Regions from separate parts of the Enterobacter sp. JH25 genome, predicted to be linked through region 2. Evidence: predicted binding sites of a transcription regulator. Region 2 holds the regulator's gene; each other region holds the start of a gene.
What was found. The regulator PhoB, encoded in region 2, activates phosphate uptake and scavenging genes when phosphate is short. The targets are predictions, from matches to a motif close to CTGTCATAAAACTGNCNNAT.
Positions count from the first base shown of each region.

Region 1: the regulator PhoB is predicted to act here: its motif matches at 2,029-2,048, upstream of kdgR (DNA-binding transcriptional regulator KdgR).
Region 3: the regulator PhoB is predicted to act here: its motif matches at 4,341-4,360, upstream of pstS (phosphate ABC transporter substrate-binding protein PstS).

Region 1 is NZ_CP091319.1:2,664,267-2,675,132, reverse strand. It holds gene htpX (protease HtpX) at 1-537, shown strand, start outside; gene L2Y28_RS12855 (MFS transporter) at 588-1,961, opposite strand; gene kdgR (DNA-binding transcriptional regulator KdgR) at 2,140-2,931, shown strand; gene L2Y28_RS12845 (YobH family protein) at 2,995-3,234, opposite strand; gene mgrB (PhoP/PhoQ regulator MgrB) at 3,395-3,538, shown strand; gene L2Y28_RS12835 (YebO family protein) at 3,613-3,900, shown strand; partial or broken gene L2Y28_RS12830 (DUF2627 domain-containing protein) at 4,570-4,714, shown strand; gene cspE (transcription antiterminator/RNA stability regulator CspE) at 4,727-4,936, shown strand; gene ftsI (peptidoglycan glycosyltransferase FtsI) at 5,153-6,898, shown strand; gene rlmA (23S rRNA (guanine(745)-N(1))-methyltransferase) at 6,938-7,753, shown strand; gene mntP (manganese efflux pump MntP) at 7,750-8,316, opposite strand; gene L2Y28_RS12805 (DUF986 family protein) at 8,717-9,175, opposite strand; gene L2Y28_RS12800 (PTS mannose transporter subunit IID) at 9,230-10,081, opposite strand; gene manY (PTS mannose transporter subunit IIC) at 10,094-10,866, opposite strand, start outside.
Region 2 is NZ_CP091319.1:967,078-977,943, reverse strand. It holds gene proY (proline-specific permease ProY) at 1-832, opposite strand, end outside; gene brnQ (branched-chain amino acid transporter carrier protein BrnQ) at 914-2,233, opposite strand; gene phoR (phosphate regulon sensor histidine kinase PhoR) at 2,643-3,938, opposite strand; gene phoB (phosphate response regulator transcription factor PhoB) at 3,960-4,649, opposite strand; gene sbcD (exonuclease subunit SbcD) at 4,837-6,042, shown strand; gene sbcC (exonuclease subunit SbcC) at 6,039-9,170, shown strand; gene mak (fructokinase) at 9,258-10,163, opposite strand; gene rdgC (recombination-associated protein RdgC) at 10,287-10,866, shown strand, end outside.
Region 3 is NZ_CP091319.1:4,695,060-4,705,925, forward strand. It holds gene atpD (F0F1 ATP synthase subunit beta) at 1-151, shown strand, start outside; gene L2Y28_RS22505 (F0F1 ATP synthase subunit epsilon) at 172-591, shown strand; gene glmU (bifunctional UDP-N-acetylglucosamine diphosphorylase/glucosamine-1-phosphate N-acetyltransferase GlmU) at 730-2,100, shown strand; gene glmS (glutamine--fructose-6-phosphate transaminase (isomerizing)) at 2,341-4,170, shown strand; gene pstS (phosphate ABC transporter substrate-binding protein PstS) at 4,449-5,489, shown strand; gene pstC (phosphate ABC transporter permease PstC) at 5,617-6,576, shown strand; gene pstA (phosphate ABC transporter permease PstA) at 6,576-7,466, shown strand; gene pstB (phosphate ABC transporter ATP-binding protein PstB) at 7,514-8,287, shown strand; gene phoU (phosphate signaling complex protein PhoU) at 8,314-9,039, shown strand; gene yieH (6-phosphogluconate phosphatase) at 9,125-9,790, opposite strand; gene adeP (adenine permease AdeP) at 9,956-10,866, shown strand, end outside.

The sequences.
Region 1 (10,866 bases), 1.7 Mb from region 2:
TCCCTGGTGGCCGTCAGTACCGGTCTGCTGCAAAACATGAGCCGTGACGAAGCGGAAGCGGTTATTGCTCACGAGATCAGCCACATCGCTAACGGCGATATGGTCACCATGACCTTGATCCAGGGCGTGGTGAACACCTTCGTTATCTTTATTTCCCGTATTCTGGCGCAGATTGCTGCCGGATTTATGGGTGGCAACCGTGATGAGGGTGAAGAGAGCAACGGTAACCCGCTGATCTATTTTGCTGTTTCAATGGTGCTGGAGCTGGTGTTCGGTATCCTGGCAAGCATCATTACCATGTGGTTCTCCCGTCATCGTGAGTTCCACGCGGATGCCGGTTCTGCGAAACTGGTGGGTCGTGAGAAGATGATTGCTGCGCTGCAACGTCTGAAAACCAGCTACGAGCCGCAGGAAGCAAACAGCATGATGGCCTTCTGCATCAATGGTAAATCAAAGTCGCTGAGCGAGCTGTTTATGTCACACCCGCCGCTGGATAAACGTATTGAAGCGCTGCGAAGCGGCGAATACCTGAAGTAATCCCGCCGGATGAAAAAAACCGGGCAGGAGACAATCTCCGCCCGGTTTTTTTATGCCTGCGCCTTTGGCTGGGTCACACGAAGGCCGCTAATGATAGCCGCGAGGGTCGCCAGTGTCCCTGCGGTAATCAGCGCAACGTGTGTCGCATTTTGCCCGGCAAGGTTAAACATCAACGCCACCATTGCGGCCCCGGTGCTTTGCCCTAACAGTCTTGCCGTACCCAGCATCCCGCTGGCACCACCGCTGCGATGACGTGGGGCAGAGGTGATAATTGTGTGGTTGTTAGGTGACTGGAACAGACCAAAACCTGCCCCGCACAGGATCATGCGCCAGATAATATCCAGATCCCCCGGCGAGGAGGGCAGGAGCGACAGCGCAAACAGTCCTGCTGCCATGACGATCAGCCCGATAGCCCCCAGCAGTCCGGCATGAACGCGCTCAATAAGGTACCCGGCCAGCGGGGCCATCACCATGGTTGCCAAAGGCCAGGGCGTGAGCAGCAAGCCTGTTTCCACTTCCGAACGGCCAAGCACGCTCTGCAAAAAGAATGGCAGCGCAACCAGCGCCAGCATCTGGGCGCAGAACGAGCAAATGGAGGTACAAATTGATAGTGAAAACAGCGGAATACGCAGCAAATCAACCGGCAGTAACGGCACGGGCAGCGCCAGCTGGCGTCGTACAAAGAAAAAGCCGATGATAAGCAGGGCAACGATTTCTGCAGCAATGAGCGACAAAGACTGTCCCTGCGCAAATCCGCTCAGCGCAGTAATCAGCAGGCCAAAGGTCAGCGCGTTCATCACAGCGCTGGGCAGGTCAAAACGTGGCATGGTGTTTTTCGGACCATTTTCCGGAAGATAGCGCAGGGCGAAGAAGATCGCCACAATGCCCAGCGGCACGTTAATGGCAAACAGCCACTGCCACGAGGCAACGGACAGAATGGCGGCGGCAATCGTCGGCCCGGCGGCGGACGACACGGCCACAATAAAGGAGTTAATGCCCATGCCGCGCCCCAGATGGCGATGAGGATAGATAAGCCGTATCAGGGCCGTGTTCACGCTCATTAGCGCCGCACCGCCAAAACCCTGTGCGATACGCGCAAGCGTAAGGGTGTGCAGTGAATCGGAAAGGGCACAGAAGAGCGAGGTGAGAGTAAAGACCACCAGCCCGCACTGATAAACCCGGCGATAACCAAACATATCGCCCAGGAAAGAGAGTGACAAAAGGGAAATCACAATCGCTATCTGGTACGCGTTCACAATCCAGATGGAGCTTGCCGGAGAAGCATTAAGGTCTTTGGCAATGGTAGGAAGAGCCACATTGGCAATCGCACCGTCAAGGACAGCCATCGAAATGCCGATGACAATAGTGGCAATTGCCCCGTACCGCTGTGGTAAGGGCAGGCCATCAGAAACGTTTTTTTGCATGGGAAAAGAATGACTCAGTGTGAAATTATTTTCAGAGTAACTATTTTAGCATCGTTATTTCGGTTTTATGTCGCAGATTTGTAACGAAGTAAACCCAGATAGATTGCAGCGCGCATCACACGAATTTATAATAAAAACCGGTTCTGATTTTTATAAAACACTCTCCATGAGGTGATAAATGGCAATCGCAGATTTGGATAAGCAGCCAGATTCTGTTTCTTCCGTGCTGAAGGTGTTTGGCATCTTGCAGGCGCTCGGAGAAGAGCGTGAAATTGGTATTACAGAGTTGTCGCAGCGTGTGATGATGTCGAAAAGCACCGTTTATCGCTTTTTGCAGACGATGAAATCATTGGGTTATGTCGCGCAGGAAGGAGAATCAGAAAAATATTCTCTGACCCTGAAACTGTTTGAATTGGGCGCCCGCGCCTTGCAGAACGTGGATCTGATCCGCAGCGCTGACATTCAGATGCGTGAACTTTCGCGGTTGACGAAAGAGACAATTCACCTCGGCGCACTGGATGAAGACAGCATCGTTTACATCCACAAAATTGACTCCATGTACAACCTGCGCATGTATTCACGCATCGGTCGTCGTAACCCGCTGTACAGTACCGCAATTGGTAAAGTCCTGCTGGCCTGGCGCGATCGTGAAGAGGTTAAGCAAATCCTTGACGGTGTGGAATACAAACGCAGCACCGATCGCACGATTACCAGTACGGATGAACTGCTGAGCGTGCTGGATAAAGTGCGTGAGCAGGGTTATGGGGAAGATAACGAAGAGCAGGAAGAAGGGTTGCGCTGCATCGGTGTGCCGGTGTTTGACCGCTTCGGCGTTGTCATTGCGGGACTGAGCATCTCTTTCCCAACGCTGCGTTTCTCCGAAGAGCGTCTTCATGAGTATGTGGCAATTCTGCATACCGCAGCGCGCAAAATTTCAGAGCAGATGGGCTATAACGAATACCCGTTCTGATCAATGCCTCCAATAAAAACGCCGCACTCTTGCGGCGTTTTTGTAAGCGAAATTTAGCTCTGATTAGCCGTTATCAACCACAACAGATGATTTACGCAGCACAGGACAGTTGGTTAACCCGATGATCCCGCTGTCGGAATGGATGTACTGAGCCGTGCTTACCCCCTGGGCAGTGAGATATTTACACTGAATACCCAAACCCGCGGCATTCTCTTTGCTTCCCATTAATACGCCATACCCACTTAACAGCAGGCCGATCCACACAAGTGCCAGTACAATTATCGTACGAACGAGTAAACGCATCGATGCCTCTTTTTTCTTTGTTGTCATGGAGTAAGCGTAACGGGTTTACGCAGTGAAACAAGTGCACGATTCCGAAAAGCGTCTGTTGAAGGTACAGTTAGCCCCTGTTTAAGATAGCCGTGATAACCTGGCTACATCAGGTCATAAGACGGAGTGTGGAGTGAAAAAAATACGCTGGGTAATTCTGATTATAGTGCTGATAGCATGCGTGGTGCTGTGGACGCAGACTATCAATGTGATGTGCGATCAGGATGTACAGTTCTTTAGCGGCATTTGTTCAATCAATAAGTTTATCCCCTGGTAGTGGCTATTTTTGCACTGAGCGATTTCCTTACGTGGCTGCAGTGGTAAAATGACTGTTTTTACTGAGGTGGTGAAATGGGTGAGTTAATGAATTCGGGGCTGCTGAGCATTGCATCCTTGGTAATGTCTTTAGTGGTGCTGGTCGTTGGACTGGTGCTGTGGTTCTTCGTTAATCGCGCCAGCTCCCGCACAAACGAGCAGATTGAGCTGCTGGAAGCATTGCTCGATCAGCAGAAACGGCAGACTGCGTTGCTGCGTCGTCTGTGCGAAGCCAACGAGCCGGAGGAGAAAGCGGTGCCGAAGGAAGCTGATGTTCAAAAACAAGACGAGGAAGAGTTCATTCGCCTGGTGGCCGAACGATAGTCTGCCCGGAACGGGGAGGTGGCCTGACGTACGGCGTAAATCTCCTCCCTTATCAAATGTAACCCATAACATCCCAACATATAATTAAGCAGCAGTTAACTACTGTTTCAGTATACTGAAAACTGGCGAATATTTATCCTTAAACAAGTCATACCGTTTCGTTGAATAAATTGTGAGCTTTAACTTTCCCGAAGTGTTTTATTTTTATCGAAACGTTTTGCTTGCCTTGTTTTGAGGCAGAGTCATAAAAATTTCATTATTTTGGTGCAGAATAACGCTTATTAAATGGTGGATTTTAATACAGTTAGCAAAATGTATTTAACATCGTTTATTCACTGTCACCCTCTGGTGCATTGCGATGTTTTCAGCATAACTTTTCACAAAATGTTCTAACTCAGTCATTCCTTTAAAGAAAATCAGGGATTGGGATGGACGCTTTGAAATGATTGAGCTATGTTTAAAAAGTCTTTGATTACAGGGCGCGCCAGCGCACCCTGTGGGCGGTGAGGTCAGGTGGCGCTTCATTTGACAATTCGCATAACTGTGCAGATTGTTATGGAGTAACGCCTGAATTTGTGCGGCGGATCGAGACACGTTTAAAAATGGCTTGCCATATTAAACGTTGTGTGTGATAACACGTTTTGGGTCAAACGAGGTACAGTTCTGTTTATGTGTGGCATTTTCAGTAAAGAAGTCCTGAGTAAACACGTTGTCGTTGAATACCGCTTCTCTGCCGAACCTTATATTAGTGCCTCAAGCAGTAATGTCTCAGTTTTATCTATGTTAAAGCCTGCGGGCTAAGAAAACACTCTAAGGAATTTTGCAAATGGCAAAGATTAAAGGTCAAGTTAAGTGGTTCAACGAGTCTAAAGGTTTTGGTTTCATTACTCCTGCTGACGGCAGCAAAGACGTGTTCGTACACTTCTCTGCAATCCAGGGTAACGGCTTCAAAACTCTGGCTGAAGGCCAGAACGTTGAGTTCGAAATTCAGGACGGCCAGAAAGGCCCAGCTGCGGTTAACGTAACTGCTATCTGATCGAATCACTGCTGACTGAAGCGCTTAGCGCTTCGATCTCAGACATAAGCCTCGCCGATGCGGGGCTTTTTTATTCACTTATTTTTCAAAATGTTACGTATTCCTCCTCTGTTATTATCTTGTTGCAAACCCGCGAGATTATTAGCATTGTTTTCCCGCCTTATTATCCCTTTTTCCCGTTAAATCAGGGCGTTGATTAACAGCCCTGGGGTTAAAGTGAAAAAAAAGACAATAACGGCCAACGGAAACTTTACACCGGCACGTTTTGCACTTCTGTGTCTCGCCATCTTTTGTAGCCTTGCTTTTCTGTTAGGCCGCGTGGCATGGCTACAAATTATCAAACCGGATAATCTGGTGAAGCAGGAGGATATGCGTTCCCTGCGCGAAGTGGCGATAGACGCCCCGCGTGGGATGATTGTTGACCGTGAAGGGCGTCCCCTTGCGGTAAGCGTACCTGTCCAGGCCGTCTGGGCCGATTCCAAAACTGTGCTTGATAAAGGGGGGATCGGCTTTGATTCGCGCTGGCAGGCCCTGGCAAATGCTTTACACCTTTCTCTGAGCACGCTCGCATCGCGAATAAACAGCAATCCGCACGGGCGATTCATTTATCTAGCTCGTCAGGTTGATCCCTCCCAGGCAAAGTGGATTGATAAGCTGCGTCTCCCCGGTATCAACCTACGCGATGAGTCCCGTCGCTTTTATCCTGCCGGACACGTGGCGGCAAACCTGATTGGCTTCACTAATATTGATGGTCAGGGTATTGAGGGCGTCGAGAAAAGCTTTAACACGCAGCTCACCGGGAAGGCAGGCGTGCGGCTGGTCAGGAAAGATCGATTCGGGCATGTGGTTGAGAACCTCACGGAGGTGGCGCCCGTACCGGCACATAATATCCAGCTTAGTATCGATGAACGCCTGCAAACTATCACCGAAGACGCGCTGGATAATGCCGTGGCGTGGAATAAAGCCGAGTCAGGCGCGTCGGTGCTGATTAATATCCAGACGGGCGAAATTCTGGCGATGGCGAGCTTCCCTGACTTCAACCCCAACAATCGGGAAGGGGCAACACTGGATGACTTTCGTAATCGCGCGATCAGCGACACCTTTGAACCGGGTTCGACCGTTAAGCCTCTGGTGCTGATGACGGCGCTACAGCAGGGGCTGGTGCAGCCTGACAGCGTGATAGACACGCATCCCTACACCATTGATGGTCATCGTATTCGCGATGTGGGTTACTACCCCGAGCTGACCATGACCGGGATCCTGCAAAAATCCAGCGACACGGGCGTATCCCGTCTTTCTCTCGCGATGCCCGTGCAAAGGTTACTTGATACCTATAAAAACTTTGGTTTTGGCGAGAGTACCGGGCTTGGCTTAACGGGAGAAAGCTCAGGTTTACTGCCGCAGCGAAAATTCTGGAGTCAGTTAGACAGGGCGACCTTTGCCTTTGGGTATGGCCTGATGGTTACCCCCCTTCAACTGGCGCATGTGTATGCCACCATCGGTAGCTATGGCATTGAACGGCCTCTGTCCATCACCCGTATCGATCCCCCCGTGATTGGCAAACGGGTGATGCCCGGGGAGATTGTTCACGAGGTGGAACACATGATGGAGAGCGTCGCGTTACCCGGCGGTGGCGGGATCAAAGCGGCGGTGCGTAACTATCGTGTGGCGATTAAAACCGGGACGGCCAAAAAAATCGATGAACACGGTAAGTATGTGAATAAATACGTCGCCTACACAGCAGGCGTTGCACCCGCCAGCGATCCCCGTTTTGCACTGGTGGTGGTGATCAACGATCCGAAAAACGGAGCCTACTACGGCGGGGCCGTTTCCGCGCCCGTGTTCAGCGAAATTATGGGTAACGTCTTGCGCCTGGAAAACGTGAAGCCAGACGGGCTGCCGGCAGATTCTGACCATCTGATCGTGATGCGTCACCCAGCCGTTTATAACCCTGGCGAATAGCGGTACACTTCGCCTTTTGGTTTTCGCCCTGGAGCTGTCATGTCTTTCAGTTGTCCCCTTTGCCACGCGCCGCTGACGCGCGCGGAGAAAACGTTTATCTGTCCACTGGGACATCAGTTTGACCGGGCTAAAGAGGGCTATGTCAATCTTCTGCCAGTACAGCACAAGCGCTCCCGGGATCCGGGTGACAGCGCGGAGATGATGCAGGCGCGCCGGGCGTTTCTTGATGCCGGGCACTATCAACCGCTCAGGGATGCCGTTGTCGACTTACTCCGTCAATATCTGACAGAAGGCGCATCCGCCATGTTGGATATCGGCTGCGGCGAGGGCTACTACACCGCCACGTTTGCTGACGTCGCGGCTGGGAAGGGCGCCGAAACTTACGGGCTGGACGTGTCGAAAGTGGCTATCCGTGCAGCAGCAAAACGCTACTCAGCGGTAACGTTCTGCGTGGCCTCCAGCCACCGCCTGCCGTTTGAGGAAGCGAGTATGGACGCCGTAGTACGTATCTATGCCCCGTGCAAGGCAGAGGAGCTGGCGCGCGTCGTTAAGCCCGGCGGGTGGGTTATCACCGTTACGCCGGGACCGCGTCATCTGCTGGAGCTAAAAGGGCTGATCTATGATGAAGTTCACCTGCATGCGCCGCACTCTGAACAGCTGGCGGGCTTCGCGTTAAAGCAGACGCAGTCAGTGGCGTATGAGATGACGTTGCAGGGAAGTGAAGCGGTGGCGTTACTGCAAATGACGCCGTTTGCGTGGCGGGCAAAACCAGAGGTGTGGGAAACGCTGGCAGCACAGACAGAATTTCGCTGCCAGACGGATTTCAGCATCCATTGCTGGCAGCGCGAAGATTAACCCGCGAAGTGTGCCCAGAGTATTTGGGCACCAATTCCGATCAACACGATACCGCCCAGAATTTCGGCGCGTTTGCCTAACAGCGGGCCAATGAACCGCCCCACCATCATCCCCAGCGTTGACATAATCAGCGTGGCGCAGCCAATCGCCAGCGCGGTGGCGATAATATTGACCTGCAAAAACGCCAGACCGACACCGACGGCCATTGCGTCCAGGCTGGTTGCGATAGCGGTTGTCACCAGAAGCCAGAAGCCGTGGCGTTGCAGCGGCGCATCATCTTCATCGCTGTTGCCACGAAAACCTTCAATTACCATGCGTCCGCCGAGGAACACCAGCAGCACGAAGGCGATCCAGTGGTTCCACTCCAGCACAAACTGGCTGGCGAGCATCCCCAGACCCCAGCCTATAAGCGGCGTCAGCGTTTCGATTGCGCCAAAGATGAGACCGGTGCGCAGGGCTTCGGAAAATTTAGGTTTATGGAGAGTGGCACCTTTACCGATAGAGGCGGCAAATGCGTCCATGGACATGCCAAAAGCCAGAAGGATCGTAGCGGAGATATTCATAAGTGCGTCCAGACCGGGGATATCCATATGACACATCACTGCCCCCAGTAAACAGCAGTTGATGTATCTATGGTCTCGCCTGATCGCTTTTGGCACAGTAAGTGTGCTGAATACGATCCGTACGCGCCACGTTTTGCAACGAGTATGTTGACACGTACATTTCCCGCAGGCAGGAAATCGGCTACTCCCCAACGACGGGCGCAACCTTAACATATTTTGAGAATATAAAACAACAACGAAGATGGCTTTATAAAGCCACTATGTTGATAACGATTTTCATTTAGGTTTATGCGTAAAAGTATCGTTAATAAATATAAGTTAATTCGCAGGGGAGATATAGCATCGGCTATATTTCTGGTATGAGAATAATACAATACATAGCCGATGCTATAAAATTAATTCATTGAGTTTTAAGGAGTAATTTGTAGATTTTTTCCAGGTCGTCAATATTTTTGACCCGAATGAGCAGGCGGCGTTGTTCTAATTGCATCACCAGAACTCCGTCTTCGGATAAATTCATCTCTTTAATGCGGTTATATTCTATCCAGACATTGGCGAAGAAGAATCCGTGTTTTTTAAAAATGAGTTTTGGCGAGCGGATCCAGAACAGATAAATCGCCATTAATGCCAGCGCACATAATAACCATGTGGTTAATATTGCGCCGTGGCTGGTCACATTATTGTAAATCAGGATGACTACCAGACCGGCGAAGATAAACGCATCAATGCGCCCACGGCGTAAGAGGGGAAGGGTCAGCAGCGTCTCGCCGTGGCGGCGAGGCATAATGAACTCGTCATAGATCGCGTAAGCCAGAAGGGCAACAATAAATAAAACCAGTACGGTGTCCGTGACAGTCATTCATCCTCCAGATAAAAAGACCGGGGGCAAGCCCCCGGTCGGTAACGCATTTTATTACAGACCCAGCAGGCCGACGGCGTAGCCCGCGATACCGATGACGAAGAAGCCAACGATGATCCACAGCGGGTTCACTTTCTTACGCAGCAGCCACATACAGGCGAAGGTTAACAGCAGCGGTACCAGGCCAGGCATCAGCTGGTCCAGAATGGTCTGCACGGTGGTGACGCGCGTCTGACCATCCTGACCGGTGATCGTCGATACCACCAGCGGGATGTTCACGTGCGTCCACTTGTTTACCAAAGCCCCCATTACAAACAGGCCGAGGATTGACGCCCCCTCAGTCAGTTTTTGCAGGAAGCCGCCGCCCATATCCTTAACGATATCCACCCCTTTACGGTAACCATACGCCACGCCGTAGTAGCGGGTCAGCAGACGCACCGCGTTGAACAGGATAAAGAACAGCAGGGGACCAAGCAGACTGCCGCTCATGGCGATCCCGGCGCCCAGTGCCGCAAAGACCGGACGCACGGTACCCCAGAAGATCGGGTCGCCCACGCCTGCCAGCGGCCCCATCAGACCGACTTTAATACCGTTGATAGCACCATCGTCGATCTCAGCCCCGTTTGCACGCTGCTCTTCCATCGCCAGCGTTACGCCCAGAACAGGCGCCGCTACGTAAGGGTGGGTGTTGAAGAATTCCAGGTGACGCTTAATTGCCTGACGGCGTGCTTCGTTGTTTTCCGGATACAGGCGTTTGATTGCCGGCACCATGGAGAAGCAGAAGCCGAGCGCCTGCATACGTTCGAAGTTCCATGAACCCTGAAACAGGTTAGAACGGATGAACACGCCACGAATATCACCCGGAGTGAGTTTTTTCTCAGTGGTAGTTTTTGTCATATCAACCATTTCGCTCACCTGTTAGTCCAGTTCGTTATCGAGATCGTTGTTACCAGCAGCCTGCGCAGGGGCACCCGCGACACGGTTGTATTTCGGGCTGAGCTGGATATAAAGAATCGCCATCACCGCACCAATCACACCCAGCGCAACCAGGTTGAAGTTGGTGAATGCAGCGGTAACGAAGCCAAGGTAGAAGAACGGCATCAGATAGCCTGCGCGCATCATGTTGATGACCATCGCGTAACCTACGACCACAATCATACCGCCCGCGATATTCAGACCGCCGGTGACCACTTCTGGTATGGCGTTCAGCATACTTTGAACTTCACTGGTCCCAACGGAAATCGCCACGATAACGGCCGGAATAGCGATACGCATCGCCTGCAGGAACAGGGACGAGACGTGGATCCAGGAGAGCGCTGTCAGGTTGCCGTTATCGGCCGCCTTATCCGCCGCGTGCTGGAAGGCAACGGTGATGGTACGAACAATGATGGTCAGCACCTGGCCTGCCGCGGCCAGTGGAATGGCCAGCGCGATACCGGCACCGATACTCTGATGACCGGCGATAACCAGAACGGTCGAAATAATGGACGCCAGCGCGGCATCTGGCGCAACTGCCGCACCGATGTTCATCCAGCCGAGGGCGATCATTTCCAGGGTACCACCGATGATGATACCGGTTTTCATGTCACCGAGAACGGCGCCAATCAACGTACAGGCCACCAGAGGGCGGTGGAACTGAAATTCATCAAGTACGGACTCCATACCCGCAATACACGCGACGATGAACACCA
Region 2 (10,866 bases):
CCATATGCTGGAAAGTCAGGACAAACGGGCTGCCGTTGGTGCCCACCTGGTTCCACGGGTAGATGGACATAATCACAAACAGCGTGCCCACGTAGAACACCAGGATGCGCATCGGTACCGAGTTGATGGCGCGCGGAATAGACTTCTCCGGATCTTTCGCTTCCCCGGCGGTGATGCCGATAATCTCGATTCCGCCATAGGCGAACATGACCATCTGCAGCGACATGACCATCCCGAGCCAGCCGTTGCTAAAGAAGCCGCCGTTGCTCCACAGGTTGTGAATGCCGGTTGGCTGTCCACCGTTGCCGATACCCCAGATGATAATGCCGAAACCGGCGAGGATCATGATGATAATGGTCGCGACCTTGAAGAAGGAGAACCAGAACTCCAGCTCGCCAAACACCTTCACGCTCATCAGGTTAACGGCGCAGATAATCAGCACCACGCTCAGCACCCAGATCCAGTGCGGCACGGCGGGGAACCAGACCCCCATATAGATACCAAACGCCGTCACATCGGCAATGGCAACAATCAGGATTTCGAAGCAGTAGGTCCAGCCGGTGATAAACCCGGCCAGCGGGCCTAAATTTTCCTGCGCGTAGCGGGAGAAGGAACTGGCAGAGGGGTTGTGAACCGACATTTCGCCAAGGGCGCGCATGATGATATACGCCGCCACGCCGCCGATGATGTAGGCCAGCAGAACGCTTGGACCGGCCATTTTGATGGCATCTGCCGAGCCATAAAAAAGACCGGTACCGATAGCCGAGCCCAGCGCCATAAAGCGGATGTGGCGGGTGCTCAATCCACGTTTAAGTTTGTTAGTGCTTTCCATTAAAATCTTGCCATTCAACACGAAAAAAACAAAAAACCACGGGGCCTTAAGCCCCGTGGTTAAACAATTTGTTGCCGTTGATTAATGGGCGTTGGATGTCACCTGACGCCCTGCCGCACGGTCCCAGATAATCGCCAGAACCAGCGCTACAACGGAAGGCATCAGCCAGGCCAGGCCCTGCTCGGACAGCGGCAGACGCTGTGTCCAGGCTGGCAGGATTTCTGCAAATGCTGATGCTTTGATCCCGTCAAGGATACCAAAAATCAGGCTGATAAACATGGCTGGCGCAATAATTCGCGTGGAGTTATGCCACCACGGACGGGTGAAGCTCAGCACTACCAGCACGATACATGGCGGATAGATCGCCGTCAGCACCGGAATTGAGACCTGAATCAGGTGGCTCAGACCGAGGTTTGACACCGCCATGGAGAAGATGCCGAGGATAAACACCAGCGTGCGGTAAGAAAGCGGCAGATACTGAGCGAAGAACTCCGCGCAGGCGCAGGTCAGACCCACCGCCGTCACCAGACAGGCCAGGAAAATCAGCGCCGCCAGCAGCATGCTGCCTGCACCACCAAAGGTGTGCTGCACGTAAGCATGCAGGATCGCCGCGCCGTTTGCGCTCTGATCGACCAGCGTTGCGCTATCTGAACCCAGGCGGAACAGCGCCAGATACAGCAGCGTCAGGCCGACACCGGCCATCAGGCCAGCCCAGATGGTGTAGCGAGTCAGCAGACGCGCTTCGGTCACACCGCGGGAACGCGCGGCGTTAACGATAACGATACCAAACACCATCGCGCCAAGCGTATCCATCGTCAGATAGCCGTTCACGAAACCGTTTGAGAACGCCGCGTTCTGGTAAGCGTCCATCGCGGAGCTGATGGGCCCCGCAGGCCAGACGATGGCCGCAACCGCCAGCACAATCAGCGCCACAATTTTCAGCGGTGCCAGGAAGTTACCCACAGTATCCAGCAGTTTGCCGGGATAGAGAGAAACCAGAATAACGATGGCGAAGTAAATGAGGCTGTAAATAAACAGCGGCATCGCGCCGTCACCGGTCAGCGGGGCAATACCCACTTCAAAGGAGACGGTCGCCGTACGCGGGGTTGCGAACAGCGGGCCAACAGCCAGATAGCAGACGGTTGCCAGCAGAACGCCAGCCACTTTGCCAATCGGGGTGCTGAGGCTGTCCACACCGCCACCGACTTTCGCCAGCGCGATAACGGTCAGTACCGGCAGGCCCACGGCAGTAAGCAGGAAGCCAAACGCAGCCGTCCAGACGTGTTCACCCGCCTGTAAGCCAACCATTGGAGGAAAAATGATGTTACCTGCGCCAACGAACAGCGCAAATGTCATAAAGCCCAGCGCGATAATGTCACGCGATTTCAAGTGATGGGTCATAAAACCTTACTGCCTGTGGATGTGGTGTTGAATACGTTGAGATTTTCGCCATCCCTGACGGGACGATACAGCGGAAAATTTGCTCAATTTCAGCGGGATATGCTCCCGTCCAGGCGTGGCGAAGAATAGTTTTTCGATTTACCACGCAAATACAGTCGGTCTGACAGTATATGGGGGGCAATTTAAACGCTTATAACGTTTAAAGGCAAGAAGGGATCGTAAAACCAGAACAATATGCCAGCATGAAAATTAAGACCAAAATAATATGCCATGTATAAGAAAAACTCATGGCTAATCATGCGAACAAAAAAGCACCAGCCGTATAATATTCACTCGCGTTTCGCTTGACTGCAAAGCAAACGGGCCAGCAATCGCTGGCCCGTGGAAAGGTAGCCTGACACACACGCTGTCAGGCACTTTTTTTGGCAATTAATCGTTCCGGGATCGCGAAGCTAAAGCGCGTGCCCTTACCCAGGGTGCTTTCGATATTGAGCCGGCTTTCGTGGTGGCTGACGGCATGCTTCACAATTGCCAGCCCCAGTCCGCTCCCGCCGGTCTGCCGCGAGCGCGCCTTATCCACCCGGTAGAACCGTTCGGTGAGACGCGGGAGGTGTTCAGGCCCAATCCCCGGCCCGTTGTCCTCGACGCTAAACTCAGCCCCTGCCGGAGTATGCTGCCACCGCACCGCGATATGCGTCCCTGTCGGGGTATGATTCACGGCGTTATAGACCAGGTTTGAGATAGCGCTTCGCAGCTCATCTTCACTGCCGAGCACTTTCAGCGTGTTATCAACATCAAAACTCAGGGTGTGTTGATTATGGCTCAGCGTTTGGGCTTCGCGCTCCACCACTCGCAGCATCATCGGCACATCAATGATGTCGTTTAGCGCCAGCGACGGGGCAGCCTCAATTTTTGAAAGCGTTAGTAGCTGTTTGACCAGCCCTTCCATGCGGAACGTCTGTTCCCGCATGGTATGCAGCGCTTTCTCACGCGGCGCCCCCTCAAGCGTTTGCTCCTGCATCATCTCCAGATAGCCCTGAAGCACCGTCAACGGCGTACGCAGCTCGTGGCTGACGTTGGCAAAGAAGTTACGTCTTGCGCCCTCAAGCTGATGCATCTGGGTGACATCCCGCGCCACCATCAGCCACTGCCGATCGCTGTAGGGCATCACGCGAATTTCAAGATGGCGACCGTTATTGAGCTTCAAATTGTGCGGACGACTAAAATCACGCGTTTTCAGATACAGCGTGAACTCGGGATAGCGCAGAAGGTTGAGGATGTTCTGACCGTTATCATCCGGCCAGCGCAGGCCCAACAGCTGCTGTGCGAGGCCATTGCACCAGAAGATGGTCCCTTCTTCCGTCGTCAGGATCACTGCGTCCGGCAGCGACTCCGCGCCGCTGCGAAAGCGTTTTATCAGGCTTCCCAGCTCACGACGGCGCTTTTTATTACGCATCTGCATCTGGTGCAGGCCGTAGAGTAGCGGTTCCCAGCTCCCGCTTCCCGGCGGGGGTGTCATACTTCTGTCGACCCACAGCCACCAGGAAAGACGCAGTAAATTCCAGAAATGCCAGACGAGCAACCCCGTCACGGCCACCAGTAAAAACCACGGCAGATAGCCAAAAATAGCCCCCAGAATGAGGGCCGGAATACAGCATAAGATCAGTTCAAAGACGAGCCTTTTCCATGACAGACGTTCCAGCACGCGTCACACTCCTGTCATTGTTCAGAAACGGGTCGAGAAGCGATAACCCGTGCCGCGGACCGTCTGTACCATGCGATCGTGGCCGCTCAGTTCCAGTGCTTTACGCAGGCGGCGAATATGGACGTCAACCGTTCGGTCTTCGACATAGACGTTAGTTCCCCAGACGTTATTCAGCAACTGTTCGCGGCTGTAAACGCGCTCCGGGTGTGTCATAAAGAAGTGCAGGAGTTTAAATTCGGTGGGGCCCATATCGAGGGGATTTTCACCGGTCATGACCCGGTGTGAGGTAGGATCCAGGCTCAGGCCCTGCATCTCAATCACCTCTTCCACCGCCATCGGTGAAATACGGCGCATCACGGCTTTGATACGCGCCACCAGCTCTTTCGGGGAGAACGGTTTGGTGATGTAATCGTCCGCGCCGGTTTCCAGACCGCGCACGCGATCCTCTTCCTCACCGCGCGCCGTCAGCATCACCACCGGGATATCGCGGGTCATCGCCTCGCGTTTGATATGCTTGATAAACTGCAATCCGGAACCGCCAGGCAGCATCCAGTCCAGCAGGATCAGATCGGGCCAGGGTTCATTCAGCTGGTTCACCGCGCTGTCATAATCTTCCGCTTCAACCGGCTGGAAGCCATTTTGTTCAAGCACGAAGCACACCATTTCACGGATCGGAGCTTCATCTTCTACGACCAGAATACGTCTCGCCATACTTTGCCCTGTCTTATCGTATTTAAGTTACAAGTCTGTAATGCGGCGTCATTATGCGTCAGATTTATGACAGATTTATGAAAAACATTACCACGATAAATAGCAAACTGTTGTTTTATTACAGCGGTTATTTTCCGTTCCCCGAACGTTTATAATCCTGCTTTCTTATTATTGCCACGGATCTCTTATGCGCATACTTCACACCTCAGACTGGCACCTGGGTCAAAATTTTTACAGCAAAAGCCGCGCCGCGGAACATGAAGCGTTCCTGAACTGGCTGCTGGAGACGGCTCAGGCTCACGAGGTGGACGCAATTATTGTGGCGGGCGACATTTTTGATACCGGATCGCCGCCGAGCTATGCGCGTGAGCTGTACAACCGTTTTGTGGTCAACCTCCAGCAAACCGGTTGTCACCTGGTGATTGTCGCCGGAAACCATGACTCGGTGGCGACGCTGAATGAATCCCGCGATATTCTGGCGTTCCTCAATACCACCGTGGTGGCCAGCGCCGGACACGCGCCGCAGATCCTGAAAAAACGTGACGGCACGCCGGGCGCAGTGCTATGCCCAATTCCGTTTTTACGCCCGCGCGATATCGTGCAAAGCCAGGCAGGCCTGTCCGGGAGCGAAAAACAGCAGCATCTGTTGCAGGCCATCACCCGCTATTATCACCAGCAGCATACGGAAGCCTGCGCCCTGCGCGGCGAACAGGCCATTCCTATCGTTGCCACCGGGCACCTCACCACCGTCGGGGCCAGTAAGAGTGACGCGGTGCGCGAGATTTATATCGGTACGCTGGACGCGTTTCCAGCGCAAAACTTTCCCCCCGCCGACTACATTGCCCTCGGGCATATTCACCGGGCCCAGATCGTCGGGGGATGCGAGCATATTCGCTATTGCGGCTCGCCCATTTCCCTCAGTTTTGACGAAACGGGCAAAGCCAAATCCGTGCATCTGGTGAGCTTCACCGAAGGCAAACTTAGCGCCGTTGAGACGCTTGAGGTGCCGGTCACCCAGCCGCTGGCGGTGCTGAAAGGCGATCTGGCCGCCATTACCGCTCAGCTTGAGCAGTGGCGCGGCGCAGCGCTTAATCCCCCCGTCTGGCTCGATATCGAAATCACCACCGATGACTACCTGTACGATATGCAGCGTAAAATTCAGACGCTGACGGAAGACCTTCCCGTAGAGGTGCTGCTGGTACGTCGCAGCCGCGAGCAGCGCGAGAAAATTCTGCTGAACGCCCAGCGTGAAACGCTTAGCGAACTTCGGGTTGAAGAGGTGTTCGCGCGGCGGCTTGCGCATGAAGAAGTGGACGAGGCCAGGCGCACCAGGCTTAACGAGCTGTTTGCCCATACCTTGCATTCCCTCAATGACGAGGACGAAAACGCATGAAAATTCTGAGCCTGCGTCTGAAAAATCTGAATTCGCTAAAGGGTGAGTGGAAAATCGATTTCACCGCGGAGCCTTTCGCCAGCAATGGGCTGTTTGCCATCACCGGCGCAACCGGCGCGGGTAAAACCACGCTGCTGGATGCCATCTGCCTGGCGCTTTACCACGAAACACCGCGTCTTAATAAGGTCTCTCAGGCACAAAACGACCTGATGACGCGCGATACCGCCGAATGCCTGGCTGAAGTGGAATTTGAGGTCAAAGGCGTTGCTTATCGCGCTTTCTGGAGCCAGAACCGCGCCCGCAACCAGCCAGACGGGAACTTACAGGCACCGCGCGTTGAGCTGGCCCGCTGCGAAGACGGCAAAATTCTGGCCGATAAAGTCACGGATAAGCTGGAACAAACCGCCGCACTCACCGGGCTGGACTATGGTCGCTTTACCCGCTCGATGTTGCTCTCACAGGGGCAGTTTGCCGCCTTCCTGAATGCTAAACCGAGCGATCGCGCAGAGCTGCTGGAAGAACTGACCGGCACGGAAATTTACGGCCAGATTTCCGCCATGGTTTTTGAAAAACACAAAGCGGCACGCAACGCGCTGGAGATGTGCGAAGCGCAGGCCGCAGGCGTTGTGCTGCTGAGCGAGGAACAGCAGCAGCACTTGCAGCAAAGTTTGCAGGCACTTACTGACGAAGAAAAAATCCTGCTGGCACAGCAGCAGAGCCAACAGAAAGATTTTCAGTGGCTTACGCGTAACGACGAGCTGATACGTGAGCAGCAGCGCGTAGCCGCTTCGCAGCAGCAGGCGCAACAGGCTCTGACGGACGCCGCGCCGCAACTGGCGAAGCTCCAGCTGGCACAGCCCGCCGCCCAGCTACGTCCGCTGTGGGAGTATCAGCAGGAGCAGACCACCCGCCTGGCGCAGACAACAGCGCGAATTATTGAAGTAAATACTCGCTTACTCGACAGAGCGGCGCAGCGCTCGCGTATTCGCAACGGTGCGCTGCGCAACCGTGAACAGTTGCAGACAGAACACACGGTACTGACGCAGTGGCTAACCGAACACGATCGTTTCCGTCAGTGGGGGCAGGAAATTGCCGGCTGGCGGGCGCATTTTACGCAACTGAGTCGCGATAAAAATCAGCTTGTGGCCCAGTCAGCGCGTATGGCTGAGCTTCGTCAGAAACTGACTGAGATGCCGGAGAGTACGCTGACGCTGACGGCTGAGGATCTCGCGACGGCAATGGAGCAACAGGCACAATCGCGGGCGCTCCGCCAGCGTCTGACTGCGCTTCACGCTCGCTATCAGCCGCTGCAAAAACGGCTGCGCCATAATGCGGAAAGCGTTCAGAAAGCGCAGGCTGAGCAGGGTAAGCTCAATGAAACGCTGATCCTGCGGCGTCAGCAGTTCAAAGAGAAAAATCAGCACTATGCCGACCTGAAAGCGCTCTGTGAGCGTGAGGCGACAATCAAGGATCTTGAGAACTATCGTGCACAGCTCGAAGCGGGTAAACCTTGCCCGCTCTGCGGTTCAAGCGAACATCCGGCAGTTGTGCAGTATCAGGCGCTTGAACTGACCGACAATCAGCGCCGCCGCGACGCGCTGGAGAAAGAGGTTGCCGCGCTAAAAGAGGAAGGATTGCTGGTGCTCGGGCAGGTGAATGCGCTCACCCAACAGATCCAGCGCGAGACAGAGGAAGTACAGGCCCTCTCTCAGGAAGAGCAAGCACTCACTAAAGAGTGGCTGGAGGTCTGCGCCTCCCTGAACATAGCGCTGAATATTCAGGATGATATTGCCCCCTGGATGAGCGAACAGGAGCAGTATGAACGCCATCTGTATCAGCTTAGCCAGCGTCTGACGCTGCAAAACCAGCTCAATGAACAGGAAGATCAGGCGCGCCAGTACCAGCAGCAGCTGACGGCGACGCGTCAGGCGCTGGCGGCCTCGCTAGAGTCGCTGTCGCTTAGCGTGCCCGATGAAGGGGCCGAAAGCGCCTGGCTGAGCGCACGCGAAGCTGAATATACCCGCTGGCAGGAAAAACAGGCCCAGCACGGTACGATTCAGGAACGTATTAACGTCCTGATGCCCATCCTGGAGACGCTGCCGGATTCTGATGACGCAGAAGCCGACGCGGTTATCCCTGAGAACTGGCGCGGCATCCATGACGAATGCGTGTCGCTGCAAAGCCAGCTCGCCACCCTACAGCAGCAGGAGACGCTTGAGCGTGAACGGCTTCAGCAGTCGCAGGCTCAGTTCAGCGCCGCGCTGACCGCGAGCTGCTTTGCCAGTCAGGAGGCATTTCTCTCCGCCCTGCTGAATGAAGCGTCGATCCGCCAGCTTGAACAACAAAAGCAGACGCTGGAGAACCAGCTCCAGCAGGCCACGGCGCTCTCCGTACAGGCAAACCAGCAGCTTCAGGCGCATCAGGCACAACGCCCGGAGGGGCTGGAAACCGACGCCGCAACCCTTCAGGCGCAGTTACACCAGCTGGCGCAACAGCTTCGTGAAAACACCACGCATCAGGGGGAGATCCGCCAGCAGCTCAAACAGGACGCCGATAACCGTCTGCACCAGCAGGCGCTTATGCAGCAGATTGAGGAGGCGGCGCGTCAGGCTGACGACTGGGGCTATCTCAATGCGCTGATAGGCTCCAGCACCGGCGATAAATTCCGTAAATTCGCCCAGGGGCTGACGCTGGATAATCTGGTGTGGCTTGCCAACCAGCAGCTCAACCGTCTGCATGGCCGCTATCTGCTTCAGCGTAAAGCCAGCGACGCGCTGGAGCTGGAGGTGGTTGATACCTGGCAGGCCGATGCGGTACGCGATACCCGTACCCTGTCCGGCGGGGAAAGTTTCCTCGTCAGTCTGGCGCTGGCTTTAGCGCTTTCCGATCTGGTCAGTCACAAAACGCGCATTGACTCGCTTTTCCTGGATGAAGGGTTCGGCACACTCGACAGCGAAACGCTGGACACCGCGCTGGATGCGCTCGACGCGCTGAACGCCACCGGGAAAACCATCGGCGTGATCAGCCACGTAGAGGCAATGAAAGAACGTATTCCGGTGCAGATCAAGGTGAAGAAGATCAACGGGCTGGGGTATAGCAGGCTGGACAGGGAGTTTGCGGTGCAGTAAATGGGGGATGTTGCCCTCACCCTGGCCCTCTCTCTGTGGGAGAGGGTACAAACATCAAAAACGGCAACGCAAGTTGCCGTTTTGCGTTTATTCCGGCCAGAGCCACGCCGCGCCGCGCACACCGCTGGAATCTCCATGGACGGCTTTGCGGATCGGCGTTTCGCATTCGCCCCCAAATACCCACTGTTTCACCAGCGTTGGCACCGTCGCGTACAGCCGGTCAACGTTGCTCATGCCGCCGCCCAGCACAATCACGTCCGGATCGAGGATATTGATCACATGCGCCAGTGATTTAGCCAACCGCATTTCGTAGCGGCTGAGCGCCAGTTCAGCCACCGGATCCTGTTCCTCAACCAGACGCATAATCTCGTTGCCTTTCAGCGGCTGGCCGCTCAGACGATGATAATCGGTGGCAAACCCCGTGCCGGAAATAAAGGTCTCAATACAGCCCTGCTTGCCACAGTAGCACGGCACCTCGGCACGGTATTTGAGTTCATCTTCGTCCATCCACGGTAACGGGTTGTGCCCCCACTCACCTGCGGTGCCGTTGCCGCCAATATGCGAGCGCCCACCGAAGGCCACGCCCGCCCCGCAGCCGGTACCGATAATGACCGCAAATACGGTCTGCGCGCCAGCCGCTGCGCCATCTACGGCCTCAGAGACCGCCAGGCAGTTAGCGTCATTTGCCAGACGCACTTCCCGGTTCAGACGCTGGCTTAAGTCTTTATCAAACGGCTGACCGTTGAGCCAGGTAGAGTTGGCATTTTTCACCACGCCGGTATACGGCGAAATGGAGCCGGGGATCCCCATCCCGACCGTGCCCGTCTCGCCCGTTGCCTGCTCTGCCATATCGACCAGACGGGCAATCGTCTCTATGGTCTGGTGATAATCATCGCGCGGCGTAGGCAGACGGTGGCGAAACAGTTGCTCCCCCTGCTCGCTCAACGCAATAACTTCTGTTTTGGTGCCGCCCAAATCAATCCCAATACGCACAAGACACTCCTCATTATTTTGATTATCAACAGAGTAGAAGCCCACTTCCCGATTAGCAATGCAAGCGATGCGACAATTCGTTATCATGCCCGCTGATTTAACGACAAGGCCGTGGAAATTATCATGCTGTGGTTCAAAAATTTGATGGTTTACCGTCTCAGCCGCGACGTTTCGCTGCGTGCAGAAGAGATGGAAAAACAGTTAGCCGCTTACTCCTTTACCCCTTGCGGTAGCCAGGATATGGCAAAAACCGGCTGGGTTCCGCCAATGGGTTCTCAAAGCGATGCGCTGACCCACGCCAGCAGCACGGGGCAAATCATCGTTTGCGCCCGCAAAGAAGAGAAGATCCTGCCGACGCCTGTGGTGAAGCAGGCGCTCGAAGCGAAGATCTTCAAGCTGGAAGCTGAACAGGGCCGTAAGCTTAAAAAAACCGAAAAAGATTCACTGAAGGATGAAGTGCTGCACTCGCTGCTGCCGCGCGCCTTTAGCCGCTTTAGCCAGACCATGATGTGGATCGACACCGTGAACGGGCTGATCATGGTCGACTGCGCCAGCGCCAAAAAAGCGGAAGATACGCTGGCGCTGCTGCGTAAGAGCCTTGGCTCATTACCGGTGGTACCGCTGGAACTGGAGACGCCGATTGAGCTGACCCTGACTGAGTGGGTGCGCAGCGGGACTGCCGCGCAGGGCTTCCAGATCCTTG
Region 3 (10,866 bases), 990 kb from region 2:
CACCGGTTCTCCAGGTAAATACGTTTCCCTGAAAGACACCATCCGTGGCTTTAAAGGCATCATGGAAGGCGAATACGATCACCTGCCAGAGCAGGCGTTCTACATGGTTGGTTCCATCGAAGAAGCCGTGGAAAAAGCCAAAAAACTTTAACGCCTTAATCGGAGGGTGATATGGCAATGACTTACCACCTGGACGTCGTCAGCGCAGAGCAACAAATGTTCTCTGGTCTGGTCGAGAAAATCCAGGTAACGGGTAGTGAAGGTGAACTGGGTATTTTCCCGGGTCACGCACCGCTGCTCACCGCCATTAAGCCTGGTATGATCCGCATCGTTAAACAGTTCGGTCATGAAGAGTTTATCTATCTGTCCGGCGGCATTCTTGAAGTGCAGCCAGGCAGTGTGACCGTTCTGGCCGATACCGCTATTCGTGGCCAGGATCTCGACGAAGCGCGAGCCCTGGAATCGAAGCGTAAGGCTGAAGAGCACATTAGCAGCTCTCATGGTGACGTGGATTACGCTCAGGCGTCTGCGGAGCTGGCCAAAGCGATCGCGAAACTGCGCGTTATCGAGTTGACCAAAAAAGCGATGTAACACCGGCTTGAAAAGCACAAAAGCCAGTCTGGATCCCAGGCTGGCTTTTTTTTTCGGCCTTAATTCATGATGAAAAAGATGTAGAATTTTAAGCATCAAACGTTTTTACTTCTCACACAAACTACCGTCAGGATGCGTATGTTAAACAGTGCGATGAGCGTGGTGATCCTTGCCGCAGGCAAAGGTACCCGCATGTATTCCGATCTGCCTAAAGTGCTCCACACACTGGCAGGAAAGCCAATGGTGCAGCATGTTATTGATGCAGCTAATGAATTAGGCGCCAGCCAGGTGCATCTGGTTTATGGACATGGCGGCGATCTGCTGAAAAAAACGCTGCGTGACGACAATCTCAACTGGGTGCTACAGGCAGAACAGCTGGGTACGGGTCATGCAATGCAGCAGGCTGCACCCTTCTTCGCTGATGATGAAGACATCCTGATGCTCTACGGCGACGTCCCGCTGATCTCCGTTGAAACCCTCACTCGCCTGCGTGAAGCCAAACCGCAGGGTGGCATTGGGTTGTTAACCGTCGTGCTGGACGATCCAACCGGCTATGGCCGCATTACGCGTGAAAACGGCAAGGTAACCGGGATTGTTGAGCATAAAGATGCCACTGACGAACAGCGTCAGATTCAGGAGATCAACACCGGCATCCTGATTGCGAACGGTGCGGATATGAAGCGCTGGCTGTCCAAACTCAATAATAACAACGCGCAGGGTGAATACTACATCACCGACATCATTGCGATGGCGTACCAGGAAGGGCGTGAGATTGCCGCCGTTCATCCGGCGCGTATCAGCGAAACGGACGGGGTAAACAACCGTCTACAGCTGTCACGCCTGGAGCGTATTTACCAGTCCGAGCAGGCAGAAAAACTGTTGCTGGCGGGCGTTATGCTGCGCGATCCGGCGCGTTTCGATCTGCGTGGCACGCTGACCCACGGGCGCGACGTTGAAATAGATACTAACGTTATCCTGGAAGGTAACGTCACGCTGGGCAACCGCGTCAAAATCGGCACCGGCTGTGTGATTAAAAACAGCGTGATCGGTGACGACTGCGAAATCAGCCCGTACAGCGTGGTAGAAGATGCGCGTCTGGATCCCGCCTGTACCATCGGCCCGTTTGCGCGTCTGCGTCCGGGCGCTGAGCTGCTGGAAGGCGCTCATGTAGGTAACTTCGTGGAAATGAAAAAAGCACGTCTCGGTAAAGGCTCGAAAGCCGGTCATCTGACCTATCTGGGCGATGCGGAAATTGGCGACAACGTAAACATCGGTGCAGGGACGATTACCTGTAACTATGACGGTGCCAATAAGTTTAAAACCATCATCGGTGATGACGTGTTTGTAGGTTCCGATACCCAGCTGGTGGCGCCTGTTACCGTGGGCAAAGGCGTGACCATTGCCGCCGGGACAACCGTTACGCGCGATGTGGCCGAGAACGAGCTGGTGTTAAGCCGCGTTCCGCAGGTCAGCAAGCAGGGCTGGAAACGCCCGGTGAAGAAAAAGTAACGACAATACACACCCCTCACCCTGACCCTCTCCCCATAGGGGAGAGGGGAACTGAATGGTGCGGTTTTCACCCTCTCCCCTATGGGGAGAGGGCTGGGGTGAGGGGATAACATAATCCTCCCCCCACCAGCAGTACCCATAAAAATAACCCCACTCTCTACAAGGCTCGGGGGGCCCGGAAAGGGCAAATACAGGTCAGCGACAACGCATGGCATAACGCCATAATCAGGAAATCTAACTATGTGTGGAATTGTTGGCGCAGTTGCGCAGCGTGATATTGCTGAAATCCTTCTCGAAGGTTTACGTCGTCTGGAATACCGTGGTTATGACTCAGCCGGTCTGGCTGTCGTCGATGCAGAAGGTCATATGACCCGTCTGCGTCGTCTCGGTAAAGTGCAGATGCTGGCCCAGGCGGCGGAGGAACATCCGCTGCACGGTGGCACCGGTATTGCGCATACCCGCTGGGCGACCCACGGTGAGCCATCTGAAGGCAACGCACACCCGCATGTGTCTGAACACATCGTGGTCGTGCATAACGGCATTATCGAAAACCACGAACCGCTGCGTGAAGAACTGAAAGCGCGCGGCTATACCTTCGTCTCTGAAACCGACACCGAAGTGATTGCTCACCTGGTGCACTGGGAGCTGGCAAAGGGCGGTACACTGCGTGATGCGGTGCTGCGCGCTATCCCTCAGCTGCGTGGTGCTTACGGTACGGTGATCATGGATTCCCGCGACCCGTCCACGCTGCTGGCCGCGCGTTCCGGTAGTCCGATGGTGATTGGTCTTGGCATGGGTGAAAACTTTATCGCTTCCGACCAGCTGGCGCTGCTGCCGGTTACCCGTCGCTTTATCTTCCTGGAAGAGGGCGACATTGCCGAGGTGACACGTCGCAGCGTGACCGTATTCGACACGAAAGGCGAGCAGGTTAAGCGCCAGGAAATCGAATCAAACCTGCAATACGACGCGGGCGACAAAGGTGCTTATCGTCACTACATGCAGAAAGAGATCTACGAACAGCCAAACGCCATTAAAAACACCCTGACCGGGCGCATCAGCCATGGTGAAGTGGATCTGAGCGAGCTGGGCGCCAATGCCAACGAAATGCTGAGCAAAGTCGAGCACATTCAGATCGTGGCCTGCGGTACCTCTTACAACTCCGGTATGGTCTCTCGCTACTGGTTTGAATCCCTGGCGGGCGTGCCGTGTGACGTCGAAATCGCATCTGAGTTCCGCTATCGTAAATCCGCTGTGCGCCGTAACAGCCTGATGATCACTCTTTCCCAGTCTGGAGAAACGGCCGATACCCTGGCGGCGCTGCGTCTGTCTAAAGAGTTGGGTTACCTGGGTTCGCTGGCCATCTGTAACGTACCGGGCTCCTCGCTGGTGCGTGAATCCGATCTGGCGCTGATGACTAAAGCGGGCACCGAAATCGGCGTCGCCTCCACCAAAGCGTTTACCACTCAGTTGACCGTTCTGCTGATGCTGGTGGCGAAGCTGGCGCGCCTGAAAGGCGAAGATGCTTCCGTTGAGCATGATATCGTTCACGGTCTCCAGGCGCTGCCGAGCCGTATCGAGCAGATGCTGTCTCAGGACAAACGCATTGAGGCGCTGGCTGAAGATTTCTCTGATAAGCACCACGCTCTGTTCCTGGGTCGTGGCGATCAGTACCCTATCGCGCTGGAAGGCGCGCTGAAGCTGAAAGAGATCTCCTACATCCACGCGGAAGCCTACGCGGCAGGCGAGCTGAAACACGGTCCGCTGGCGCTGATCGACGCGGATATGCCGGTTATCGTGGTGGCACCGAACAACGAACTGCTGGAAAAACTGAAATCTAACATCGAAGAGGTGCGCGCCCGTGGTGGTGTACTGTACGTCTTTGCGGATAAAGATGCCGGTTTTGCCAGCAGCGACAACATGCACATCATCGAGATGCCGCATGTGGAAGAGGTGATTGCGCCGATCTTCTACACCGTACCGCTGCAACTGCTGGCTTACCACGTCGCGCTGATCAAAGGCACCGACGTTGACCAGCCGCGAAATCTGGCGAAGTCCGTTACCGTAGAATAATCCTTCCAGGCTCCGCCATCCGGTGGAGCCTTTTTTTATGACAATCCGTCATTTTCAGCTATTTTATCAGTGTCACATAAAGAAAATATTACTGAAAACAAGCTGTCATAATAATCATTAAGTTTATGATTTATTTATGGATTTTTGCTTAATTTTAAGTGAAATTTTCTTTGTCATAAAACTGTCATATTTCGTACATTTATCTGTCACCTGTTTGTCCTATTTTGCTCATCGTAGCCACTTAAACAATGATTTACGAAATCCTTGCAGGAGACATTATGAAAGTTATGCGTACCACTGTCGCAACTGTTGTCGCCGCGACCTTATCTCTGAGCGCTTTCTCTGCTTTCGCAGCAGCAAGCCTGACTGGCGCTGGTGCAACCTTCCCTGCGCCGGTGTATGCCAAATGGGCGGATACCTACCAGAAAGAGACCGGTAACAAGGTCAACTATCAGGGTATCGGCTCCTCCGGTGGCGTAAAACAAATTACCGCGAATACCGTTGATTTCGGCGCATCCGACGCTCCGCTGTCTGATGAGAAACTGAATCAGGAAGGCCTGTTCCAGTTCCCGACCGTGATCGGCGGCGTTGTGCTGGCTGTTAACATTCCTGGCCTGAAATCAGGCGAGCTGGTGCTGGACGGCAAAACCCTGGGTGATATCTATCTGGGCAAAATCAAAAAATGGGATGACGAAGCCATCACGAAACTGAACCCGGGCGTTAAGCTGCCTTCGCAGAATATCGCGGTGGTTCGTCGTGCTGACGGCTCTGGTACCTCTTTCGTGTTCACCAGCTACCTGGCGAAAGTGAACGAAGAGTGGAAATCTAAAGTCGGTTCCGGCTCTACCGTTAACTGGCCAACCGGTCTGGGCGGTAAAGGCAACGACGGTATCGCTGCCTTCGTACAGCGTCTGCCTGGCTCTATCGGCTATGTAGAGTACGCTTACGCGAAGCAGAACAACCTGGCTTACACCAAACTGGTTTCTGCTGACGGCAAACCGGTTAGCCCGACCGAAGAGAACTTCGCTAACGCCGCAAAAGGCGCTGACTGGAGCAAATCCTTCGCTCAGGACCTGACCAACCAGAAAGGCGACGATGCATGGCCTATCACGTCTACCACCTTCATTCTGGTCCACAAAGAGCAGAAGAAGCCTGAGCAGGGTGCTGAAGTGCTGAAGTTCTTCGACTGGGCATACAAAAACGGCGGCAAACAGGCGAATGACCTGGATTACGCCAGCCTGCCAGACAGCGTGGTTGAGCAGATCCGTGCTGCATGGAAAACCAACGTGAAAGACAGCAGCGGTAAAGCGCTGTACTAACAGGATATTTTTGACGAAGATGGCGGGTGGCGCGCAGCGATCCCGCCCTACGGTTCATCCTGTAGGCCCGGTAAGCGCCAGCGCCACCGGGCATATTCGTAAGACGTCTCATAAAGAAGAGTAATTTATGGCTGCAACCAAGCCTGCATTTAACCCTCCGGGTAAAAAAGGTGACATGATTTTCAGCGCGCTGGTGAAACTGGCTGCGCTGATTGTGCTATTGCTGCTGGGCGGCATTATCGTGTCCCTCATTTTCTCCTCCTGGCCGAGCATTCAAAAATTTGGTTTCGCCTTCCTGTGGACCAAAGAGTGGGATGCGCCGAACGATATTTACGGTGCGCTGGTGCCGATTTACGGCACGCTGGTGACCTCTTTTATCGCTCTGCTGATTGCAGTGCCGGTAAGCTTCGGTATTGCCCTGTTTCTGACGGAGCTGGCGCCGGGCTGGCTGCGACGTCCGCTGGGTATCGCCATTGAACTGCTGGCGGCCATCCCAAGTATCGTTTACGGCATGTGGGGCCTGTTTATCTTTGCTCCGCTGTTTGCGACGTACTTCCAGGAGCCGGTGGGTAATGTTCTCTCCGCCGTTCCGTTTGTGGGGGCCCTGTTCTCTGGCCCGGCATTCGGTATCGGTATTCTGGCGGCTGGCGTGATCCTCGCCATCATGATTATTCCGTACATTGCGGCGGTCATGCGCGATGTCTTCGAACAAACCCCGGTGATGATGAAAGAGTCGGCCTACGGCATCGGCTGCACCACCTGGGAGGTTATCTGGCGCATCGTCCTTCCGTTCACCAAAAATGGGGTGATCGGCGGCATCATGCTGGGCTTAGGCCGCGCGCTGGGTGAAACCATGGCGGTGACCTTTATCATCGGCAACACCTACCAGCTCGACAGCGTGTCGCTCTACATGCCGGGGAACAGTATTACCTCTGCGCTGGCGAACGAATTTGCCGAAGCGGAATCCGGGCTGCACGTCGCAGCGCTGATGGAACTAGGCCTGATCCTGTTTGTTATTACCTTTATTGTGCTGGCTATCTCCAAGCTGATGATTATGCGTCTGGCTAAAAACGAGGGGGCACGCTAATGGCGACTCTCGACATGCAAAACACCGCTCAGCTTGCGGAATCTCGTCGTAAAATGCAGTCAAAGCGCCGGATTAAAAACCGCATTGCGCTGACGCTTTCCATGGCCACGATGGCGTTCGGCCTGTTCTGGCTGATCTGGATCCTGATGTCCACCATCACCCGTGGTATTGATGGAATGTCCCTGGCGCTGTTCACCGAGATGACGCCGCCGCCAAACACGGCGGGTGGTGGTCTGGCAAACGCCCTGGCGGGCAGCGGCCTGCTGATCCTGTGGGCGACCGTTTTCGGTACGCCGTTGGGCATCATGGCGGGTATCTATCTGGCGGAGTATGGCCGCAAGTCCTGGATCGCTGAAGTCATCCGCTTTATTAACGACATTCTGCTTTCTGCCCCGTCGATTGTGGTAGGTCTGTTTGTTTACACCATCGTGGTGGCGCAAATGGAACACTTCTCCGGCTGGGCGGGTGTGATTGCGCTGGCGCTGTTGCAGGTGCCTATCGTTATTCGTACCACTGAAAACATGCTGAAACTGGTGCCGGACAGCCTGCGTGAAGCGGCTTACGCGCTGGGCACGCCGAAATGGAAAATGATTTCGGCGATCACCCTGAAAGCGTCCGTCTCGGGGATCATGACCGGTATCCTGCTGGCTATCGCCCGTATCGCCGGTGAAACCGCACCGCTGCTGTTTACCGCCCTCTCCAACCAGTTCTGGAGTACGGACATGATGCAGCCGATCGCCAACCTGCCGGTGACGATCTTTAAATTTGCGATGAGCCCATTCGCGGAATGGCAGCAGCTGGCCTGGGCCGGGGTGCTGATCATCACCCTTTGCGTACTGTTGCTGAACATTCTGGCGCGCGTCATTTTCGCGAAGCAGAAACACGGTTAAATTTTTACGGCGCGGCACATCGCGGCGCCGAATGAGGAAATGAGTCAATGAGTATGGTTGATACTGCCCCGGGTAAGATTCAGGTTCGTGATTTGAACTTCTACTACGGCAAATTCCATGCCCTGAAGAATATCAACCTGGATATCGCGAAGAACCAGGTCACGGCATTTATCGGTCCGTCTGGCTGTGGTAAATCCACGCTGCTGCGCACCTTTAACAAAATGTATTCGCTCTATCCGGAGCAGCGCGCAGAAGGTGAAATTCTGCTGGACGGTGACAACATCCTGACCAATACCCAGGATATCGCCCTGCTGCGTGCGAAAGTGGGGATGGTGTTCCAGAAACCCACGCCGTTCCCGATGTCGATCTATGACAACATCGCCTTTGGTGTGCGTCTGTTTGAGAAGCTCTCCCGTGCGGATATGGACGAGCGCGTGCAGTGGGCATTGACCAAGGCCGCATTATGGAACGAAACCAAAGATAAACTTCACCAGAGCGGGTACTCTCTCTCCGGTGGTCAGCAGCAGCGTCTGTGCATTGCGCGCGGTATCGCCATTCGCCCGGAAGTCTTGCTGCTGGATGAGCCGTGCTCAGCCCTTGACCCGATCTCAACCGGGCGTATCGAAGAGCTGATCACCGAGCTGAAGCAGGATTACACCGTGGTGATCGTCACTCACAACATGCAGCAGGCTGCCCGTTGTTCTGACCACACGGCGTTTATGTACCTGGGCGAGTTGATTGAGTTCAGCGATACGGACGCGCTGTTCACCCGTCCTGCGAAGAAACAAACCGAAGATTATATTACTGGCCGCTACGGTTGATTTGCCTTAGTGCATGTGGAGAAACCATGGACAACCTCAATCTTAATAAACACATTTCCGGCCAGTTTAACGCAGAGCTGGAAAGCATTCGCACCCAGGTGATGACCATGGGCGGCATGGTCGAGCAGCAGCTTTCTGATGCGATTACGGCAATGCACAACCAGGACAGCGAGCTGGCGAAGCGCGTTATCGAAGGCGATCACAACGTCAATATGATGGAAGTCGCCATCGACGAAGCGTGCGTGCGCATCATTGCCAAGCGTCAGCCAACCGCGAGCGACCTGCGTCTGGTAATGGCGATCATCAAAACTATCGCCGAGCTGGAGCGTATTGGTGACGTGGCGGATAAAATCTGCCGCACCGCGCTGGAGAAATTCTCCCAGCAGCACCAGCCGCTGCTGGTGAGCCTGGAGTCTCTCGGTCGCCACACCGTGCAGATGCTGCACGATGTGCTGGACGCTTTCGCGCGCATGGATCTGGACGAAGCGGTCCGTATCTACCGTGAAGATAAGAAAGTTGACCAGGAATACGAAGGCATAGTGCGTCAGCTAATGACCTACATGATGGAAGATTCCCGTACCATTCCAAGCGTGCTGACCGCGCTGTTCTGCGCGCGCTCAATTGAGCGTATTGGCGACCGCTGCCAGAACATTTGCGAATACATCTTCTACTTCGTGAAGGGACAGGATTTCCGTCACGTGGGCGGCGACGAGCTGGACAAGCTGCTGGCGGGTAAAGATCCGAAAGAGTGATGTGTGTGGCGGGTGGCGCTATTGCTTACCCGCCCTACGATCCTTGTAGGCCGGATAAGCGTTAGCGCCATCCGGCTTTGTTTTTTCAGCGAGTAATATCCCACCCGCGCGCCTTCCACAATTCCGGCAGCTGCGCCAGGTCTGTAAAGGTCGTCACTTTTGGATGATCGATCGGCTTGTTGTGCGGATCGGCGCAGAAGTAAAACACCTCCATCCCCGCATCAATCCCCGACTGCGCGCCCGCAGACGAGTCATCCACCAGGATGCAGTTCTCCACGTTGACGTTCATCGCCTTCGCCGCGTGGAACATCAATGCCGGATCCGGCTTCCAGCGCTGGATATCGTAGCCGCTGAACAGTTTTTCCGGGAAGTGGTGCAACATGTCCAGCTTGCCGAGTGAGTGCTGCATTTTGCTGACCGGGCCGTTAGAGACCACGCAGATCGGCACCGTCATCGCATCCAGCAGCGCGTTAGCGCCGGCGATAACTTCCAGCTCGGCGTCGAAGAGGCGTGCGACCTCGGCGCGGTACACCGGTTCCAGATCCGCTTTCGCCAGATCCACCCCGTGCTCTTCGTTAATGATGTCGATGATCTCGTACAGCTTCACGCCCTTAAAGCGTTTAAACACCTCTTCGAGATCGAGCGTAATGCCAAATTCCTGGAACATGGCGACATACGCGCGGGAACAAATGACCTCACTGTCGACCAGCGTACCGTCACAGTCGAAAAATACCGCTTCAATTCCGGACATGCCTTTCCCTTTTAACAAGTTTAACGTTTACGTACGACAGTTTAACGAGACGCAATCGTTGCCGTATAAGCAAAATCAATGAAAAAAGTATCCCGTAACCGCCACTATTGTCGCATTTTGGTATAGGATAGCGACGAATTTTCCCTCCTTGTTCGGAAATTGATGATGAGTCAACAACACACTACCCAGACATCTGGTCAGGGGCTGCTTGAGCGCGTGTTCAAACTGCGCGAGCACGGCACAACGGCACGCACCGAAGTGATCGCCGGTTTTACTACCTTCCTGACGATGGTCTATATCGTTTTCGTTAACCCGCAAATTCTGGGCGTGGCTGGCATGGACACCAGCGCCGTCTTTGTTACCACCTGTCTGATCGCGGCCCTTGGCAGCATCCTGATGGGCGTTTTCGCTAATCTGCCCGTGGCGCTGGCCCCGGCAATGGGTCTGAATGCGTTCTTTGCGTTCGTGGTGGTTCAGGCGATGGGCCTGCCGTGGCAGGTCGGGATGGGCGCTATTTTCTGGGGCGCGGTCGGCCTGCTGCTGCTGACCATCTTCCGTGTGCGCTACTGGATGATTGCGAACATTCCCGTGAGCCTGCGCGTGGGCATCACCAGCGGTATCGGTCTGTTTATCGGCATGATGGGGCTGAAAAACGCTGGCGTAATCGTGGCGAACCCGGAAACGCTGGTGAGCATTGGTAACCTGACCTCTCACAGCGTGCTGCTGGGCGTGCTGGGCTTCTTTATTATCGCGATCCTGGCGTCGCGTAACATCCACGCTGCGGTGCTGGTCTCTATCATCGTGACCACGCTGCTGGGCTGGATGCTGGGTGACGTGCATTACAGCGGTATTGTCTCTGCGCCACCGAGCGTTTCTACCGTGATTGGTCACGTTGATCTGGCGGGCTCGCTGAACCTGGGTCTGGCCGGAGTGATTTTCTCCTTCATGCTGGTCAACCTGTTTGACTCCTCCGGTACGCTGATTGGCGTGACGGACAAAGCGGGTCTGGCGGACGAGAAAGGCAAATTCCCGCGCATGAAGCAGGCGCTGTATGTGGATAGCATCTCGTCCGTTGC